DNA from 4 places in the Serratia ficaria genome. Region 4 is predicted to be linked to each of the others. Evidence: riboswitches for the same ligand, from Rfam matches in the RefSeq annotation. Region 4 holds a riboswitch; each other region holds the start of a gene.
The links. Region 4 has a riboswitch for thiamine pyrophosphate ahead of tenA (thiaminase II). Riboswitches for the same ligand answer to the same signal wherever they lie in the genome.
Positions count from the first base shown of each region.

Region 1: another riboswitch for thiamine pyrophosphate. It lies ahead of thiM (hydroxyethylthiazole kinase); the one in region 4 lies ahead of tenA (thiaminase II).
Region 2: another riboswitch for thiamine pyrophosphate. It lies ahead of thiC (phosphomethylpyrimidine synthase ThiC); the one in region 4 lies ahead of tenA (thiaminase II).
Region 3: another riboswitch for thiamine pyrophosphate. It lies ahead of thiB (thiamine ABC transporter substrate binding subunit); the one in region 4 lies ahead of tenA (thiaminase II).

Region 1 covers NZ_LT906479.1:3,913,877-3,918,058, forward strand. Annotated here, with positions in the region: gene gutQ (arabinose-5-phosphate isomerase GutQ) at 1-131, shown strand, start outside; gene CKW09_RS18475 (inhibitor of vertebrate lysozyme family protein) at 172-630, opposite strand; gene thiD (bifunctional hydroxymethylpyrimidine kinase/phosphomethylpyrimidine kinase) at 717-1,517, opposite strand; gene thiM (hydroxyethylthiazole kinase) at 1,514-2,308, opposite strand; TPP riboswitch at 2,344-2,435, opposite strand; gene CKW09_RS18490 (GNAT family N-acetyltransferase) at 2,509-2,934, shown strand; gene CKW09_RS18495 (MFS transporter) at 2,946-4,160, opposite strand.
Region 2 covers NZ_LT906479.1:296,436-300,617, forward strand. Annotated here, with positions in the region: gene thiE (thiamine phosphate synthase) at 1-578, opposite strand, end outside; gene thiC (phosphomethylpyrimidine synthase ThiC) at 571-2,514, opposite strand; TPP riboswitch at 2,632-2,756, opposite strand; gene CKW09_RS01370 (Rsd/AlgQ family anti-sigma factor) at 2,796-3,299, opposite strand; gene nudC (NAD(+) diphosphatase) at 3,399-4,166, shown strand.
Region 3 covers NZ_LT906479.1:818,120-822,301, reverse strand. Annotated here, with positions in the region: gene sgrR (HTH-type transcriptional regulator SgrR) at 1-1,559, shown strand, start outside; TPP riboswitch at 1,597-1,714, shown strand; gene thiB (thiamine ABC transporter substrate binding subunit) at 1,771-2,757, shown strand; gene thiP (thiamine/thiamine pyrophosphate ABC transporter permease ThiP) at 2,733-4,182, shown strand, end outside.
Region 4 covers NZ_LT906479.1:3,351,829-3,356,010, forward strand. Annotated here, with positions in the region: gene CKW09_RS15915 (GlxA family transcriptional regulator) at 1-24, opposite strand, end outside; gene CKW09_RS15920 (SDR family NAD(P)-dependent oxidoreductase) at 65-799, opposite strand; gene CKW09_RS15925 (LLM class flavin-dependent oxidoreductase) at 826-1,848, opposite strand; TPP riboswitch at 2,008-2,110, shown strand; gene tenA (thiaminase II) at 2,173-2,853, shown strand; gene CKW09_RS15935 (ABC transporter ATP-binding protein) at 2,850-3,587, shown strand; gene CKW09_RS15940 (ABC transporter permease) at 3,584-4,182, shown strand, end outside.

The sequences.
Region 1 (4,182 bases), 560 kb from region 4:
AGTGGCGCGCCGGCGAAGCGCTGGAGGCCCTGCACGAACAGCATATCAGCGCCGCGCCGGTGGTCGACCTGGAGGGCGTGCTGGTGGGCGCCATCAACCTGCACGATCTGCATCAGGCCGGCATCGGCTGACTCCCGGGCATGGGGCGCGGCGAACCGCGCCCCTGCGGGGTTACTTCCAGTCGGGATTATCCTCGAACTGTTTCTTCAGCAACGCCTTGATGTCATCGTTCGGCTTGCCGAGCCACTGATAGCGGGCGTATTTCTTCGGATGATCGATAGCCTCTGGCCGGTTTTCCACCTCGACGCGCACGCCCCAGGCCTGCGATTTGTCCTCTTTGAACGCCACGATCAAAAAGTTGTTGGCGCAGTCATGCGGCTTGCACAGGTTGCCCACCAGATAGTTCTGCCCCTGCCAGCTCAGGCTCTGCGCCGGCGTCGAGGTGCCGATGCCCTTGCGCGCCCAACCCGGCAGCCTGGCCTGCCCCTTCATCATATTCTGCCAGCTGGTTTGATAACCCGGCTGCTGGATCACGTCCGAGGTGGTGACGATCTGCTGGGCGAAGCCGCCCGCGCTGAAGCTGAGTAACGCGCCGAAAACGGCGCTGCGGAGTGCACGTTGTCCTGTCATGGCCCTTCTCCCTTGTTGAGTCCGATCACGCCCGGCGGCGGCCGGGCCTGGATCCAGTCAGACCACAACGACGGCGAAAAGTTGGATCACCACCAGGCGTGGAAATGATGCACCGGCCCGATGCCGTGCCCCACTTCCAGCGTATCCGCCTGCTGCAGCGCCTTTTGCAGATAGTCCTTGGCGGCGGCGACGGTCGCCGCCCAGTCATCGTGACGCGGGCGCAGCGCGGCCAACGCCGCCGACAGCGTGCAGCCGGTACCGTGCGTATGGCGAGTGGCGACGCGCGGCGCGGTAAAGCGTTGCTCCTGCCCGGCGGCAAACAGCCAGTCCGGGCTTTCGCTTTCGCTCAGGTGGCCGCCCTTCATCAGCACCGCCTGGCAGCCCATCGCCAGCAGCGCCCGCCCCTGCTCGCGCATCTGCCGCTCGTTTTCCGCCGGGGCGCACTCCAGCAACGCCGCCGCTTCAGGCAGGTTCGGCGTGATGATCGACACCAACGGCAGCAGCTCGCGACGGATCGAGTCCACCGCCTCCGGCGCCAGCAGCGGATCGCCGCTTTTCGCCAGCATCACGGTATCCAGCACCACAAACGCCGGCCGATAATGGCGCAGCCGCTCGGCCACCGCCTGCACGATCGCCGCGTTGGCCAACATGCCAATTTTGGCGCTGTCGATGCGCAGGTCGCTGAACACCGAATCCAGCTGGGCGGCAACGAACGCCGGTTCAATCTGGTAAACCGACTGCACGCCGCGGGTATTTTGCGCCACCAGCGCGGTGATCGCCGAGGCGCCGTACGCGCCCAGCGCCGAGAAGGTTTTCAGATCGGCCTGAATGCCGGCGCCGCCGCTGGGATCGGTGCCGGCGATGGTCAAAGCGTTGATGCGTTTCATTGCAGCTCCTCCGCGCGCAGGCGGTACAGCGCGTCGAGAAACGCCGGGGTAAAGCTGCCCGGCCCGGCGGCAGCGGCGGCAGCCAGGCCGCCGCAGTGCGCCATCACCCGGCAGGCGGTGGCGACGTTATCCAGCCGCTCGCCCGGCAGGCAGCAAAAGGCGGCAACCACCGCCGACAGCGCGCAGCCGGTACCCACCACCCGCGTCATCAGCGCATCGCCGCCGGCGACCGCCCACTCGCGCCGGCCGTCGGTAACGTAATCCACCGCGCCGGTCACCGCCACTATTGCGCCGCTGCTGCGCGCCAGCTCGCGTGCGGCGGGCAATGCGGCCAACGAATCGTCGGCGCTGTCCACCCCGCGGCCACTGGCCTGCAGGCCGCCGAGCGCCATGATCTCGGACGCGTTGCCCCTGATCGCCGCCGGTTTCTCATCCAGCAACCGTTTGGCGAACGCGGTGCGATAGGCCAGCCCGCCGACCGCCACCGGATCCAGCGCCCAGGGGGTACCCGCCCGGTTGGCGGCCGCCACCGCCGCCAGCATAGATTCGGCGCGCGGCGCATTGAGGGTGCCGATATTGATCAGCAAAGCGTCGGCCACTGCGCTGAACTGCGCCGCTTCGCTCGGCTCCACCACCATCGCCGGCGAAGCGCCGAGCGCCAGCAAGACGTTGGCCGTGAGCGATTGCACCACCTCGTTGGTCAGGCAGTGGATCAGCGGGGGTCGCTGTTTGAATTGGGTCAGACAGGCCGCGGCGCGGGCGCCGGGTAAAGCATCAGGTCGAGCGAGCATATTCCTCCCAACCGGCGTTCAAGAAGGCGGGTACCGGTTGGGCACCGAGACTTCCCTACGCTGGCATAATCCAGATCAGGTAATACGGGTAAAATCTCAGCCCTAACGGGCACCCCGAGTCAAGAACGCCATTATTGGGCTTGCCGCCGACGAGGTCAATCGCGCTATAGTAGTGGCAAAAAAAACAACCAGGAGACGCCATGCAAACAAGACCCTACCGGGAAGCCGATCGCCCGTTCCTGCGCACCCTGTACCTGGCGTCGCGCAAGGCGGCGTTTCCGTGGCGCAATACCGACGGTTACCGGCTGGAGGATTTCGATCGTGCGACGCTGGGCGAAGACATTTGGGTGGCGGAGGAGGACGGCAAGCTGCTGGGGTTCGTGTCGATTTACCGCGCCGACAACTTCATCCATAACCTGTATGTCGATCCCCTTTTGCCGCCGCGCGGCGTCGGCAGCGCCCTGCTGCAGGCGGCGGAGCGCACCTTCACCGCCACCGGCGCATTGAAATGCCTGGTGAAAAACGAAAAGGCGCTGACGTTCTATCGCAAGCACGGCTGGCGCATCATCTCGACCGGCAACGACGGCGACGAAGACTACTATCTGCTGCACTCTCCGGCCAAATAAGGGCGCCCCCGTTATGCGCGCCCGGGCATAAAACGCAGCGTCAGCCGCCAGAACAGCAGCGCGCTCAGGCTGACGCCGGCCCCCAGCCAGCACACGCCGCTCCAGCCGGCCCAGGCGTAGACGTGGGTGCTGGCGAAGGCACCCAACCCGCTGCCGACGGCGTAAAACAACATGTAACACCCCACCAGCCGGCTGTGAGACTGCGGATGGGCGCTGAAAATCATGCTCTGGTTCAGCACGTGGATCGCCTGCCCGGCCAGATCCAACAGTACGATGCCCGCCACCAGCCACGCCAGGCCGTGGTTCAACATGCCGAGCGGCAGCCAGGCCAGCGCCAACAGCAGCAGGCACACGCCGCTGGCCAGCTGCCCCAGCCCGCGGTCGGCAAGCTGCCCGGCGCGCATCGCCGCCAGCGCCCCTACCGCCCCCACCAGCCCGAACGCGCCCACCATCGAATGAGAAAAATTAAACGGCGGCCGGCTGAGCGGCAACACCAGCGCGCTCCAGAAAATGCTGAACGTGCCGAACATCAGCAGCGCCAGCATGCCGCGAATCTGCAGCGTGCGATCGCGCAGCAACAGCGTCAGCATCGAGCGCAGCAAGGCCGGATAGCCGAGCGTCGAAGGTGCCAGCTGCGGCGCGGGCAACAGGCGCGCCAGGATCGGCAACAGAACCAGCGTCACCCCGGCGGAGAAAAAGTACACCGTGCGCCAACCGCCGAGATCCGCCAGCGCGCCGGAAAGCGTGCGCGCCAGCAACAGCCCCAGCACCACGCCGCCCTGTGCGGCGCCGACCACCCGCCCGCGCTCATGCGGCGCCGCCAGCGTGGCGGCAAAGGCGATCAGCCCCTGGGTCATCGCGGTGCCCAGCAGCCCCACCAACAGCATCCCCGCCAGCAGCAGCACGCTGCCGTGCGACCAACCCACCGCCAGCAAGGCGGCAATCAACAGCAGCTGCTGGGCGGCCAACAGCCGGTGCCGATTAACCCGATCTCCCAGCGGCACCACCAGCAACAACGCCAGCGCGCAGCCGAGCTGGGTGGCGGCGATCACCATGCCCACCGCCGCCAGGCTGATGTTGAAATCCTCGGCAATGGCGTCCAGCAGCGGTTGGGCATAGTAGACGTTCGCCACGCTGAAGGCGCTGGCGCCGGCCAGCAGCAACACCAGCGAAGCAGGCAGCCGGTTTAACGCGGTACAGCCGGGCTCCAACGATTTATCGCTCATCGTTCGCTCCATTTTGGTTTCA
Region 2 (4,182 bases), 2.2 Mb from region 4:
TGGGTGATGGCGCTCACCACCGCCACGCTGCCGACGCCGCACGCCAACACCGCCGGTACGCGATCGATGCCGATCCCGCCGATCGCCACCGTCGGGTAGTCCGCCAACCCGGCGAGGTGGCGCTTCAGCTCCGTCAGCCCCTGCGGCGCCGAAGGCATGTCTTTGGTTTGGGTCGGGAAGATATGCCCGAGGGCGATATAAGACGGTTTTACCGCGATGGCGCGCGCCAGTTCGGCGTCGTCATGGGTGGATACGCCCAGCCGCAGCCCGGCGCGGTGGATCGCCGCCAAATCGGTGGTATCCAGATCTTCCTGGCCGAGGTGTACGCCATAGGCGCCGTGTTTGACGGCCAGCCGCCAGTAATCGTTGATGAACAGCCGCGCATCGTATTGTCTGCCCAGCGCGATGGCGGCGACGATGTCTTCCTCCACCTGTTCGTCCGGCAGATCCTTGATGCGCAATTGGATTGTCTTGACGCCGGCGCCCAGCAGGCGGGCGATCCACTCGACGCTGTCGACCACCGGGTACAATCCCAGTCGGTGCGGGGTAGCGGGGAACGGGGTGGCGATATCAGTCATTGCGCATTTCCTCTTGCAGGTTGCCGGCGCTGTGGTAGAGCTCGCTGCCGCGCGAACGGAATTCGGCCGACATCTTTTCCATGCCGTTCAGCTGCACCTCTATCGGTTTGGCGGCCTCCTGGGCGGCGGCGTAGTCGCGCACCTCCTGCGAGATTTTCATCGAGCAGAATTTCGGTCCGCACATCGAGCAGAAGTGTGCGATTTTGCCGGACTCCTGCGGCAGGGTTTCGTCGTGGTAGGCGCGCGCGGTAGCCGGATCGAGCGCCAGGTTGAACTGATCTTCCCAGCGGAACTCGAAGCGCGCCTTGGACATGGCGTTGTCGCGGATCTGCGCGCCCGGGTGGCCCTTGGCCAGATCGGCGGCGTGGGCGGCGATCTTGTAGGTGATCAATCCCTGTTTGACGTCTTCCTTGTTCGGCAGGCCGAGATGCTCCTTCGGCGTGACGTAACACAGCATGGCGCAGCCGAACCAGCCGATCATCGCCGCGCCGATGCCGGAGGTGAAGTGGTCATAACCCGGTGCGATATCGGTGGTCAGCGGGCCGAGGGTATAGAACGGCGCTTCGTGGCAGTGCTCCAGCTCTTCGGTCATATTGCGGCGGATCATCTGCATCGGCACGTGGCCGGGGCCTTCGATCATCACCTGCACGTCGTATTCCCAGGCGATCTTGGTCAGTTCGCCCAGGGTGTGCAGCTCGGCGAACTGCGCTTCGTCGTTGGCGTCCTGAATCGAGCCTGGGCGCAGGCCGTCGCCGAGCGACAGCGAAACGTCATAGGCGGCGCAGATCTCGCAGATTTCGCGGAAGTGCTGATACAGGAAGTTTTCCTGATGGTGCGACAGGCACCACTTGGCCATGATCGAGCCGCCGCGCGAGACGATGCCGGTCAGGCGCCTGGCGGTCATCGGCACATAGCGCAGCAGCACGCCGGCGTGAATGGTGAAGTAGTCCACCCCTTGTTCCGCCTGTTCCAGCAGGGTATCGCGGAACATTTCCCAGGTCAGGTTCTCCGCCACGCCGTTGACCTTCTCCAGCGCCTGGTAGATAGGCACCGTGCCGATGGGCACCGGGCTGTTGCGCAGGATCCATTCGCGGGTTTCGTGGATATAGCGGCCGGTCGACAGGTCCATCACGGTATCCGCGCCCCAGCGGGTGGACCACACCAGCTTTTCCACTTCCTCTTCGATCGAGGAGGTCACCGCCGAGTTGCCGATGTTGGCGTTGACCTTCACCAGGAAGTTGCGGCCGATGATCATCGGTTCGGATTCCGGGTGGTTGATGTTGGCGGGGATGATGGCGCGCCCGGCGGCCACTTCCTGGCGCACGAATTCCGCCGTGATGTTGTCCGGCAGGTTGGCGCCCCAGCTTTGGCCCGGATGCTGCTGGCGCAGGACCTCGCCGCGGATGCGCTGGCGCCCCATGTTTTCACGGATGGCGATAAACTCCATCTCCGGGGTGACGATGCCGGCGCGGGCGTAGTGCAACTGGGTCACGCACTTGCCCGGTTGCGCCTTGCGCGGCAGCGGCAGGCGTTCGAAGCGCAGGTGATCCAAGCCTTCATCCGCCAGGCGCTGCTGGGTGAAACCGGAACTGACGCCGCTCAGTACCGCGGTATCGCCGCGTTCTTCGATCCAGCCGGCGCGCAGCCTGGCCAGGCCGGCATGCACGTCGAGCCGCGCCTGCGGATCGCCGTAGGGGCCGGCGGTGTCGTACACCGGGATGGCTTCGTTCTGTTCGTACTGCGGGTTGTCCTTGCCGCCGCCGACCAGCGTCGGGCTGAGCTGAATTTCGCGCATCGGCACCTGCACATCGCTGCGCGAACCCTGCAGATAGATACGGCGTGAGCTGGGGAAGGCCACCCCCTGCAGGCTGTCGATAAACTGTTGGGCAGCTTCGCGTTGCTCTTTACGGGCACGAGGTTTCTTAACGTTAGACATAGCAAGTTCCTACCAGTGTGTTGGGTTGGGAAAGTTGCTTGTCTGGAGCTCGGAGGGAGTAATGATGCTGGCCGATAGGATCGGATCATCCCGAATGGGGAGAAATCCTGCCTATGGCGATAGATTACTCTTGTTCCCTTCGCGGGTATTAACCCGATCAGGTTCCGCGGATCCCGAATTAACGGTCTCAGCCTGGCCAATTTGTTGAACAAATCAGGCGCTAGGCACTCCGACAAGATGCCCTCCAGTATAGGAGGGATAATAAAAAAGACTACAAAATTCTAACGCGCCTGATCAAGCGCCTTATCCGACAGCGGCGGCTGCGAGGCTTCCGCCGCCAGCTGGATCAGCTTGTCTTCCAGGGTAAAGCGCGCCGCCAGCGTCTCGCCGATATCCGACAGCGCCTGGTGGAACTCCAGACACACGTCTTGATCGATATCCACTTCGGTATAGCGGTCGTGAAAGGCCATGACCTGCTCGGTATTGGCCCAGAGTTTGGGGTAGATGTTTACCGACAGAGACATTTTTGGGCTGGCAGCGCCTTCCACTTGTTTGATAATTCTGTCATAGATATGGAAATGCGCGGCTGAGAGATAATCCACCAGATTATGGCAAAAGTTCTCCAGCGCTTTTTCATTCAGCGGCGTATGCTTTTCTTTATTCGGTTTGAGGCCCACCAGGGTGCAGTAGGCGACCAGCAATTGCTTGCGGGCCTGAAGCCATTGATCAACTAATTCATTACTACCACCAAGGCGCTGAGTCAGGCTTTCCAAACGGTTGAGCATGTTTGACTCCGTAAGTAATAAAAAGTAACAGTAAGTTATTAAAATGTAACAAGGCCGATTTGTAGAGTGCCAGTGAAGCTGAGGTTGTGCAACAACGATATGGAACTTGCATTAACGGGTAATGAAAATGGCTGGTGGATAGTCAGCCATGAAAGCAAACTTTGGTTACCGAACGGTGAACTGCCGTTCGGTTCGGCCGCCTCTTTTTCCCTGCAGGGTAAAATGGCGCGCGCCATCGGCGAGTGGGGCGGCGCGCCGGTATGGCTGGTGCGCCATGCGATGCCGCGCGACATGGGCTCGGTGCGGCAGCTGCTCGAACTGGATCGCGGTTTGTTCCAGCTCGCCGGGCGCGGCGTGCAGCTGGCGGATTTCTACCGCTCCCATCGCTATTGCGGCTACTGCGGCCATGAGATGCACTTCAGCCGCAGCGAAAGCGCCTGCCTGTGCGGAAATTGCCGCGAGCGCTACTACCCGCAGATTGCCCCCTGCGTGATCGTCGCCATTCGGCGCGACGACCAGATCCTGCTGGCGCAGCACGTGCGCCATCGCGGCGGCATCCATACGGTGCTGGCCGGTTTTGTCGAGGTGGGCGAGACGCTGGAACAGGCGGCGGCGCGTGAAGTGATGGAAGAAAGCAATATCGAAATCAAAAACCTGCGCTATGTCACCTCCCAACCCTGGCCGTTCCCGCACTCGCTGATGATGGCGTTTATGGCCGACTATCATCAGGGCGAGATCCGCCACGATCCCAAGGAACTGCTCAACGCCGGCTGGTACCGTTACGATCGCTTGCCGCTGTTGCCGCCGCCCGGCACCGTGGCGCGCCGGCTGATTGAGGACACCGTGGCGCTGTGCCGGGCAGAATAATGTACAATGACCGGCA
Region 3 (4,182 bases), 2.5 Mb from region 4:
GCTCGCGGCGCCACGTGCGTTCGTTGCTGAGCGCCATGCAACAGCAGGGCTGGTTGACCTGGCAGGCGGAGTCGGGGCGCGGCAAACGATCCCGGCTGACCTTTCACTACACCGGCCTGGCGCTGCAGCAGCAGCGGGCCGAGGAGCTGCTGGAGCAGGACCGCATCGATCAGCTGGTGCAGCTGGTCGGCGACAAAAACGTGGTGCGCCAGATGCTGCTGTCCCAGCTGGGCCGCAGCTTCCGCCAGGGCAAACACATCCTGCGGGTGCTCTACTATCGCCAACTGTACAACCTGCTGCCCGGCTCGGCGCTGCGGCGTTCGGAGACCCACCTGGCCCGCCAGATTTTCAGCGGCCTGACGCGGATAAACGAGGAAAACGGGGAACTGGAGTCCGATCTTTCCCATCATTGGCAGGCGCTGACGCCGCTGCACTGGCGTTTTTATCTGCGGCCGGCAATTCATTTCCACCACGGCCGCGAGCTGGAAATGGAAGACGTCATCGGCACCATCAACCGCCTGACGCCACAGCCGCTGTTCTCGCATATCGACCGCGTGACCTCACCGACGCCCTACGTGATCGACGTGCATCTGCGCAGCCCCGATCACTGGCTGCCGTGGCTGTTGGGCAGCGTGCATGCGATGATCCTGCCGCGCGAATGGCCGAGCCTGCCGGATTTTGCCCGCCACCCCATCGGCACCGGGCCTTACAGCGTGGTGCGCAACCACCGCAGCCAGATGAAAATCCACGCCTTCGACGACTACTTTGGCTACCGGGCGCTGATCGATGAGGTGAATATCTGGGTGCTGCCGGAGGTGACCGAAGAGCTGGTGCACTCCGGCGTGCAGCTGCAGGGCGACGATACCGGCAAAAACGAGCTGGAAAGCCGGCTGGAGGAGGGCTGCTACTTTCTGCTGTTCGACCAGCGCTCCCCGCTGGCGGCCGATCCGGCCATCCGCAGCTGGCTGTGCGAACTGATCAATCCGATTGCGCTGCTGGCCAACGCCGGTCCGGTCTACCAGCGCTACTGGTCGCCGGCCTATGGCCTGCTGCCGCGCTGGCACCACAACCGCGCGCTGGCGCAGCAGCCCAAGCCGGCGGGCCTGACCGAGCTGACCATGACCCATTTCAACGAGCACTCGGAGTTCCACGCCATCCGCCAGGCGATCGAGCCGCTGCTGGCGCTGCACGGCATCAAACTGATCGTGCAGAGCGTCGACTACGAGGTCTGGCATAAAGGCGATGCGCAGAGCGATCTGTGGCTCGGCAGCGCCAATTTTTACCTGCCGCTGGAGTTTTCGCTGTTCGCCACCCTGTATGAGCTGCCGCTGATGCAGCACTGCATGAGCGAGGATTTAGCCCAGGACGCCGCGCTGTGGCGCGCCAACCGCCTGCCGCTGGCGGAATTCTGCCAACGGTTGGTCAGCCGCCACCATCTGCATCCGCTGTTCCACCACTGGCTGCAGCTGCACGGCCAGCGCAGCATGCGCGGGGTACGGATGAACACCCTCGGCTGGTTCGACTTCAAATCCGCCTGGTTTGCGCCGCCGGAGGCATAAGCGCCTTTCGTCGGCGTCGGTTAGTCTTTACAATAGCGCCGTCTCAACGGGGTGCGGAAAATGAGCTGGCGCGACCGGCCGCTTTTCCGCTGAGAGCACACCCGTCGAACCTGATCCGGTCAATACCGGCGGAGGGATTTGAGCCCAGCGATCCGGCGTAACCGCCCCCGCCCCCTCAGATGCCTTGCCCCTTATTTCTCAGGAGTGCAACGTGGTCAAAAAATACCTGCCCTGCTTACTGCTGCTGTGCGCCGCGCCGGTTCTCGCCAAGCCGACGCTGACGGTCTATACCTACGATTCCTTCGCCGCCGACTGGGGCCCCGGCCCGGCGGTGAAAAAGGCCTTCGAGGCCGAATGCGGCTGCGCGTTGAAATTCGTCGCGCTGGAAGACGGCGTATCGCTGCTGAACCGCCTGCGCATGGAGGGCAAGAACAGCGCCGCCGACGTGGTGCTGGGCCTGGACAACAACCTGTTGCAGGCCGCCCGGCAAACCGGCCTGTTCGCGCCGAGCGGCGTCGATGTCGGCAAGCTGGCCGTACCGGGCGGCTGGCAGGATAAAACCTTCGTGCCTTACGACTACGGCTACTTCGCCTTCGTCTACAACAAGGACAAGCTGAAGAACCCGCCGAAAAGCCTGCAGGAACTGGTCAACAGCGATCAAGACTGGAAGGTGATCTATGAAGATCCGCGCACCAGTACGCCGGGTCTTGGCCTGCTGCTGTGGATGCAGAAGGTCTATGGCGACAAGGCGCCGGCGGCCTGGCAGCAGCTGGCGAAGAAAACCGTCACCGTCACCAAGGGCTGGAGCGAAGCCTACGGCCTGTTCCTGAAAGGCGAAGGCGACCTGGTGCTCAGCTACACCACCTCCCCGGCCTACCACCTGATTGAAGAGAAAAAAGACGGCTACGCCGCCGCCAACTTCAGCGAAGGCCATTATCTGCAGGTCGAGGTGGCGGGCAAGCTGAAGGCCAGCAAGCAGCCGGCGCTGGCGGAGCGTTTCCTGCAGTTTATGGTGACGCCGGCGTTCCAGAACAGCATTCCCACCGGCAACTGGATGTACCCGGCGATCAAAACCGCGCTGCCGGCCGGCTTTGAACAGATGATCGTTCCGCAGACCGCGCTGCAGTACAGCGCCGAAGAGGTGGCCAAGCAACGCGGCAGTTGGATCCGGGCATGGCAAACCGCCGTCAGCCAGTGATCCCCCGCTGGCTGTGGCCGGGGCTGCTGGCCGCCGCGTTGATGCTGACGCTGGCCGCGCTGGCGATGGGCTCGCTGTGGCGCCATGCGCCGGACAGCGACTGGCGCGCCCTGTGGCAGGACAGCTATCTGTGGCATGTGGTGCGCTTCACCTTCTGGCAGGCGCTGCTGTCGGCCTTGATCTCGGTGTTGCCGGCCATCCTGTTGGCGCGCGCGCTGTTCCGGCGCCGCTTCCCCGGCAGGCGGCTGCTGCTCAGGCTGTGCGCCATGACGCTGGTGCTGCCGGTGCTGGTGGCGGTATTCGGCCTGCTCAGCGTCTATGGCCGCCAGGGCTGGCTGGCGACGCTATGCGGCTGGCTGGGCCTCGATTACGGCTTCTCGCCCTACGGCCTGCAGGGCATTCTGCTGGCGCACATGTTCTTTAACCTGCCGCTGGCCAGCCGGTTGCTGCTGCAGGCGCTGGAAAACATCCCAGTCGAGCAGCGCCAGCTGGCGGCGCAGCTGGGCATGAACGGCTGGCAGCAGTTCCGCTTCGTCGAATGGCCGGCGCTGCGCCGCCAGATCCTGCCGAGCGGCGCGCTGATCTTCATGCTGTGCTTCGCCAGCTTCGCCACCGTGCTGTCGCTGGGCGGCGGGCCGCAGGCCACCACCATCGAGCTGGCCATCTACCAAGCGCTGAGCTACGACTACGATCTCAGCCGGGCCGCGCTGCTGGCGCTGATCCAACTGACATGCTGCCTGGGGTTGGTGTTGCTCAGCCAGCGGCTGAGCCAGGCGCTGCCGGTGGGCCATACCCATGCGCAGATCTGGCGCAACCCCGAAGACAGCCTGTGGCGGCGCGTCAGCGACGTGGTGCTGATCGCCGCCGCCCTGCTGCTGTTGCTGCCGCCGCTGCTGGCGGTCATGGTCGACGGCGTCAATCAGGCGATGCTCAGCGTGCTGCAACAGCAGCTGCTGTGGCAAGCGCTGTTCACTTCGCTGCGCATCGCGATCGGCGCCGGGCTGCTGTGCGTGGCGCTGACCATGATGCTGCTGTGGAGCAGCCGTGAGTTGAAGCTGCGGCAACGGCTGCGCGCGGGGCAACGGCTTGAGCTGAGCGGCATGGTGATCCTGGCGATGCCGGGCATCGTGCTGGCCACCGGCTTCTTCCTGCTGCTGAACGACACCGTCGGGCTGCCGCAGTCGCCCTATGCGCTGGTGATCCTCACCAATGCGCTGATGGCGGTGCCCTATGCGCTGAAGGTGCTGGAAAACCCGATGCGCGACCTGGCCGAACGCTATAATCCGCTGTGCCTGTCGCTGGACATACGCGGCTGGCGGCGGCTGCGCCTGATCGAACTGAAAGCGCTGCGCCGCCCGCTGTCGCAGGCGCTGGCCTTCGCCTGCGTACTGTCGATCGGCGATTTCGGCGTAGTCGCCTTGTTTG
Region 4 (4,182 bases):
GACGATAATCAGAAATGTATGCATGTCCTTAAAATACAAAATGAGCAAAATAAGTCAATGCCGCTCAGGGCATCGCCAGCGTTACGCCGGTCACCCGTTCAAGCTTCGCCAGCAAGGCGTCCTGAAAAGCCGGATCGCGCGTGGCGGCGTGCGGCGCCAGGCGGCGCTGGTGATGCCAATAGCCGCCGGAAACCCGGGCCTGCGCATCTTCGCTGCCGACCAGCCACTCCTGCGTCAGGTGGCCCAGGCGTAAATCGCCGGGGGCGTTTTCGCCGCCCATCCGGGTCGGCACCCAGCCGGGATCGACGGCGCTACCGATCACCTCCGGCCAACGGCGCGCCACCGCCGCGGCAAGCGCCGTCACCAACAGTTTGCTGTCCGAATAGGGCATCGGCTGGTTTCCGCGCCAGTCCACCGCGTCGAGCGCGGCGCGGCCGTCGAAATGCATGCTGCTGCTCAAATACACCAAACGCGCCGGCCGGGCGATCAGCGCCGTCAACAGATAAGGCGCGATGACGTTCACCGCCAGCACCTGCGGCCCGCTGAAGACGCCGGCATTGTGAATCACCGCGTCCGGGCGGCCGATCCGGTTCACCTGCCCGGCCAAGGCTTGGGTTTGCTGCAGGTCAGACAAATCGCCGGTCACCGCCAGCGCACCGCGATCCAGCAGAGCGCGCATGCCGTGGAGCCGGCCAGGCTCACGCGCATGAACGATCACCTGATGCCCCTCGGCCAGCAAGGTTTCCGCCGCCGCGCGGCCCAGCCCGTCCGCCGAACCGGTAATGAAAATACGTGACATGGCTACCTCCCGTTATTGTTGCGCCATCAGCGCCAGCCCAACGCCGGCGCGACCTGGGTCAGGATCGCTTCGATAACGTGCGCGTTGTAGTCGACCCCCAGCTGGTTCGGTACGGTCAGCAGCAGCGTGTCGGCCTCGGCAATCGCCTCGTCCTGCGCCAGCTGTTCGATCAACTGCTCCGGCTCGGCGGCATAGCTGCGGCCAAAAATCGCCCGGGTTTGCTGGTCGATATAGCCCACCTGATCGCCTTCCTTGCCGCTGCCGCCGAAATAATTGCGGTCCCGCTGGTCCATCAGCGCAAAGATGCTGCGGCTGACCGACACCCGCGGCTCGCGCACATGGCCGGCCTCTTGCCAGGCGGCGCGGTAGGCGCGGATCTGGCTGGCCTGCTGCACATGGAAGGGTTCGCCGGTCTCGTCGTTCTTCAGCGTGGAGCTTTGCAGGTTCATGCCCAGTTTGGCCGCCCACACCGCGGTGGCGTTGGAACTGGCCCCCCACCAAATGCGATCGCGCAACCCGGCGGAAAACGGCTCGGGGCGCAGCAGGCCCGGCGGATTGGGGAACATCGGCTGCGGATTGGGCTCGGCAAAGCCTTCGCCGCGCAGGGCTTCGAGCAGCACCTCGGTATGGCGGCGAGCCATGTCGGCCTCGGTTTCGCCCTCGGCCGGCGTGTAGCCGAAATAGCGCCAGCCGTCGATCACCTGCTCCGGCGAGCCGCGGCTGATGCCGAGCTGCAAACGCCCGCCGGATATCAGATCGGCGGCGCCGGCGTCCTCGACCATATACAGCGGGTTTTCATAGCGCATGTCGATCACGCCGGTGCCGATCTCAATGCGGCGAGTTTTGGCGCCGATGGCGGCCAGCAGCGGGAACGGCGAGCCAAGCTGGCGTGCAAAGTGGTGCACGCGGAAGTAGGCGCCGTCCGCCCCCAAATCTTCCGCGGCCACCGCCAGATCGATGGACTGCAGCAGCGCATCCGCCGCCGAACGGGTGCCCGACTGAGCGGAAGGCGCCCAATGGCCGAAAGAGAGAAAGCCGATCTTCTTCATGGGGTGTGTCCTCAGATTCAACGTAGCGGGATTACAGTGACAAAAATACCGCCGCCTGTGCCAGAAAAATCGCCCCCAATCGCACTAAACGAACCGATTTCCGCCGCCGCCGCGCCCTGCGGCCGGGCATTGTAATCAAAAAATAAATGTCGTATAACAGGCACCTCCGAGGGGTGTCCTGTTATGGGCTGAGATGGCGCAAGCCGAACCCTTTGAACCTGATCTGGGTCATGCCAGCGAAGGGACGGGTCGGCAATAACGCCTTCGCTCATTGCCTGTTCATACCTCAGCGCGCCCGGATCTCCACTCACTTATGGAGGTCCCATGTATACCACCATGTTCGAAACCGGCCTTTACGGACGGCTGCGCCAACAGGCCGGCGGTCACTGGCAGGACTACGTCGCTCATCCCTTTATTCGACAGCTGGCCGCCGGCACCTTGCCCGAGCCCGCTTTCCGCCGCTATCTGACCCAGGACTACCTGTTCCTGATCCACTTCGCCCGCGCCTACGCGTTGCTGGTCAGCAAGCTGCGCACCCTGCCGGAAATGCGCGCCGCCGCCGCCTCGCTCAACGCCATCGTCGCCGAACTGCCGCTGCACCTGGCCTACTGCGCCGGCTGGGGGCTGGACGAGGGTGAAATCGCCGCCCAGCCCGAAGCGCCAGAAACCATGAACTACACCCGCTACGTGCTGGACATCGGCCACGCCGGCGATGCGCTGGAGCTGCTGGCCGCCCTGCTGCCCTGCGTCGCCGGCTATGCCGAAATCGGCCTGCGGCTGCTGAACGATCCCGCCACCCGGATGGAGGGCAATCCCTACGCCTCCTGGATCAAAAATTATGGCGATCCGGGTTACTTGGCCGGGGTGCGGGCCGCCATCGAGCTGCTGGAAAACGTCGGCCGCCAGCGCGGCGCCGAGAGCCGCTTCGCCGAGCTGGCGCAGATTTTCACCACCGCCACCCGGCTGGAGTCGGCGTTCTGGCAGATGGGGCTGAACGCCTCATGACGCCCCGCCAGCCACCCGGCATCGAGGTCCGGGATTTAACCCTGCGCTTTGGCGATCGGGTGATTTTCGAACGGCTCAGCTTCACGATCGACGGCGGCAGCTTCGTCGCCCTGCTCGGTGCCAGCGGCGCCGGCAAAACCAGCCTGCTGAAGATCATCGCCGGGCTGGCTCAGGCCACCTCGGGTAGCGTCTGCGGCAGCGACGGCCTGCCGATCGCCGGGCGCATCGCCTATATGGGGCAAAAAGACCTGCTCTATCCCTGGCTGACCATCGATGAAAACATCACGCTCGGCTCACGGCTGCGCGGGGAGAAAGCCGATCGCCCATGGGCGGCCCACCTGCTCGAGCGGGTCGGGCTGAGCGGCTATGGCGGCGCCCTGCCCGCCGCGCTGTCCGGCGGCATGCGTCAGCGCGCCGCCATCGCGCGTACCCTGTACGAGCGCCGGCCGATCGTGCTGATGGACGAGCCGTTCTCGGCGCTGGACGCCATTACCCGCGCCACTATTCAGACGCTGGCGGCCGAGCTGCTGGCGCAGAACACCGTGCTGCTGATCACCCACGATCCGATGGAGGCCTGCCGCCTGAGCCACCGCCTGCTGGTGCTGGCGAACTCGCCGAGCGGCATCGACGATAACCACCCGATCGGCGGGCAACCGCCGCGTGCGCCGGACGATCCGCACCTGCTGAAAAGCCAGGCGGAACTGTTGCGGCAGTTGGTGAGGGCGGCGCAATGAAACCGCAGACAGAAAGCGGCCTGAGCCGCCTGCGCCGCGGCCTGACGGTGTTCGCCGGGCTGCTGCTGCTGTGGTGGCTGCTCACCCTGGGCAGCATTCCCGCCTTCCTGCTGCCCTCGCCCGCGGCGGTGGCGCAGGCGCTGTGGCATGGCCGCGATTACCTCGCCTGGCATACGCTGGTCACCGCCTCGGAAATCCTCAGCGGCTTGGCGCTGGGGGTACTGCTCGGCGCGGCGCTGGCGCTGGGCATGATCTTTTCCCCGCGCCTGCAGCGCTGGCTGATGCCGCTGGTGCTCACCAGCCAGGCGATACCGGTGTTCGCGCTGGCCCCGCTGCTGGTGCTGTGGTTCGGCTTCGGCATGAGCGCCAAGGTGGCGATGGCGGTGCTGGTGATCTTCTTCCCGGTCGTTTCCGCCTTCTTCGACGGGCTGCGCCGGGTCAATGACGACTATCTCGACCTGGCGCGCACCCTCGGCGCCTCGCGCTGGGCGCTGCTGCGCCACGTGCGGCTGATGGCGGCGCTGCCGGCCTTCGGCTCCGGGCTGCGCATGGCCGCCGCCGTCGCCCCGATCGGCGCGATCATCGGCGAGTGGGT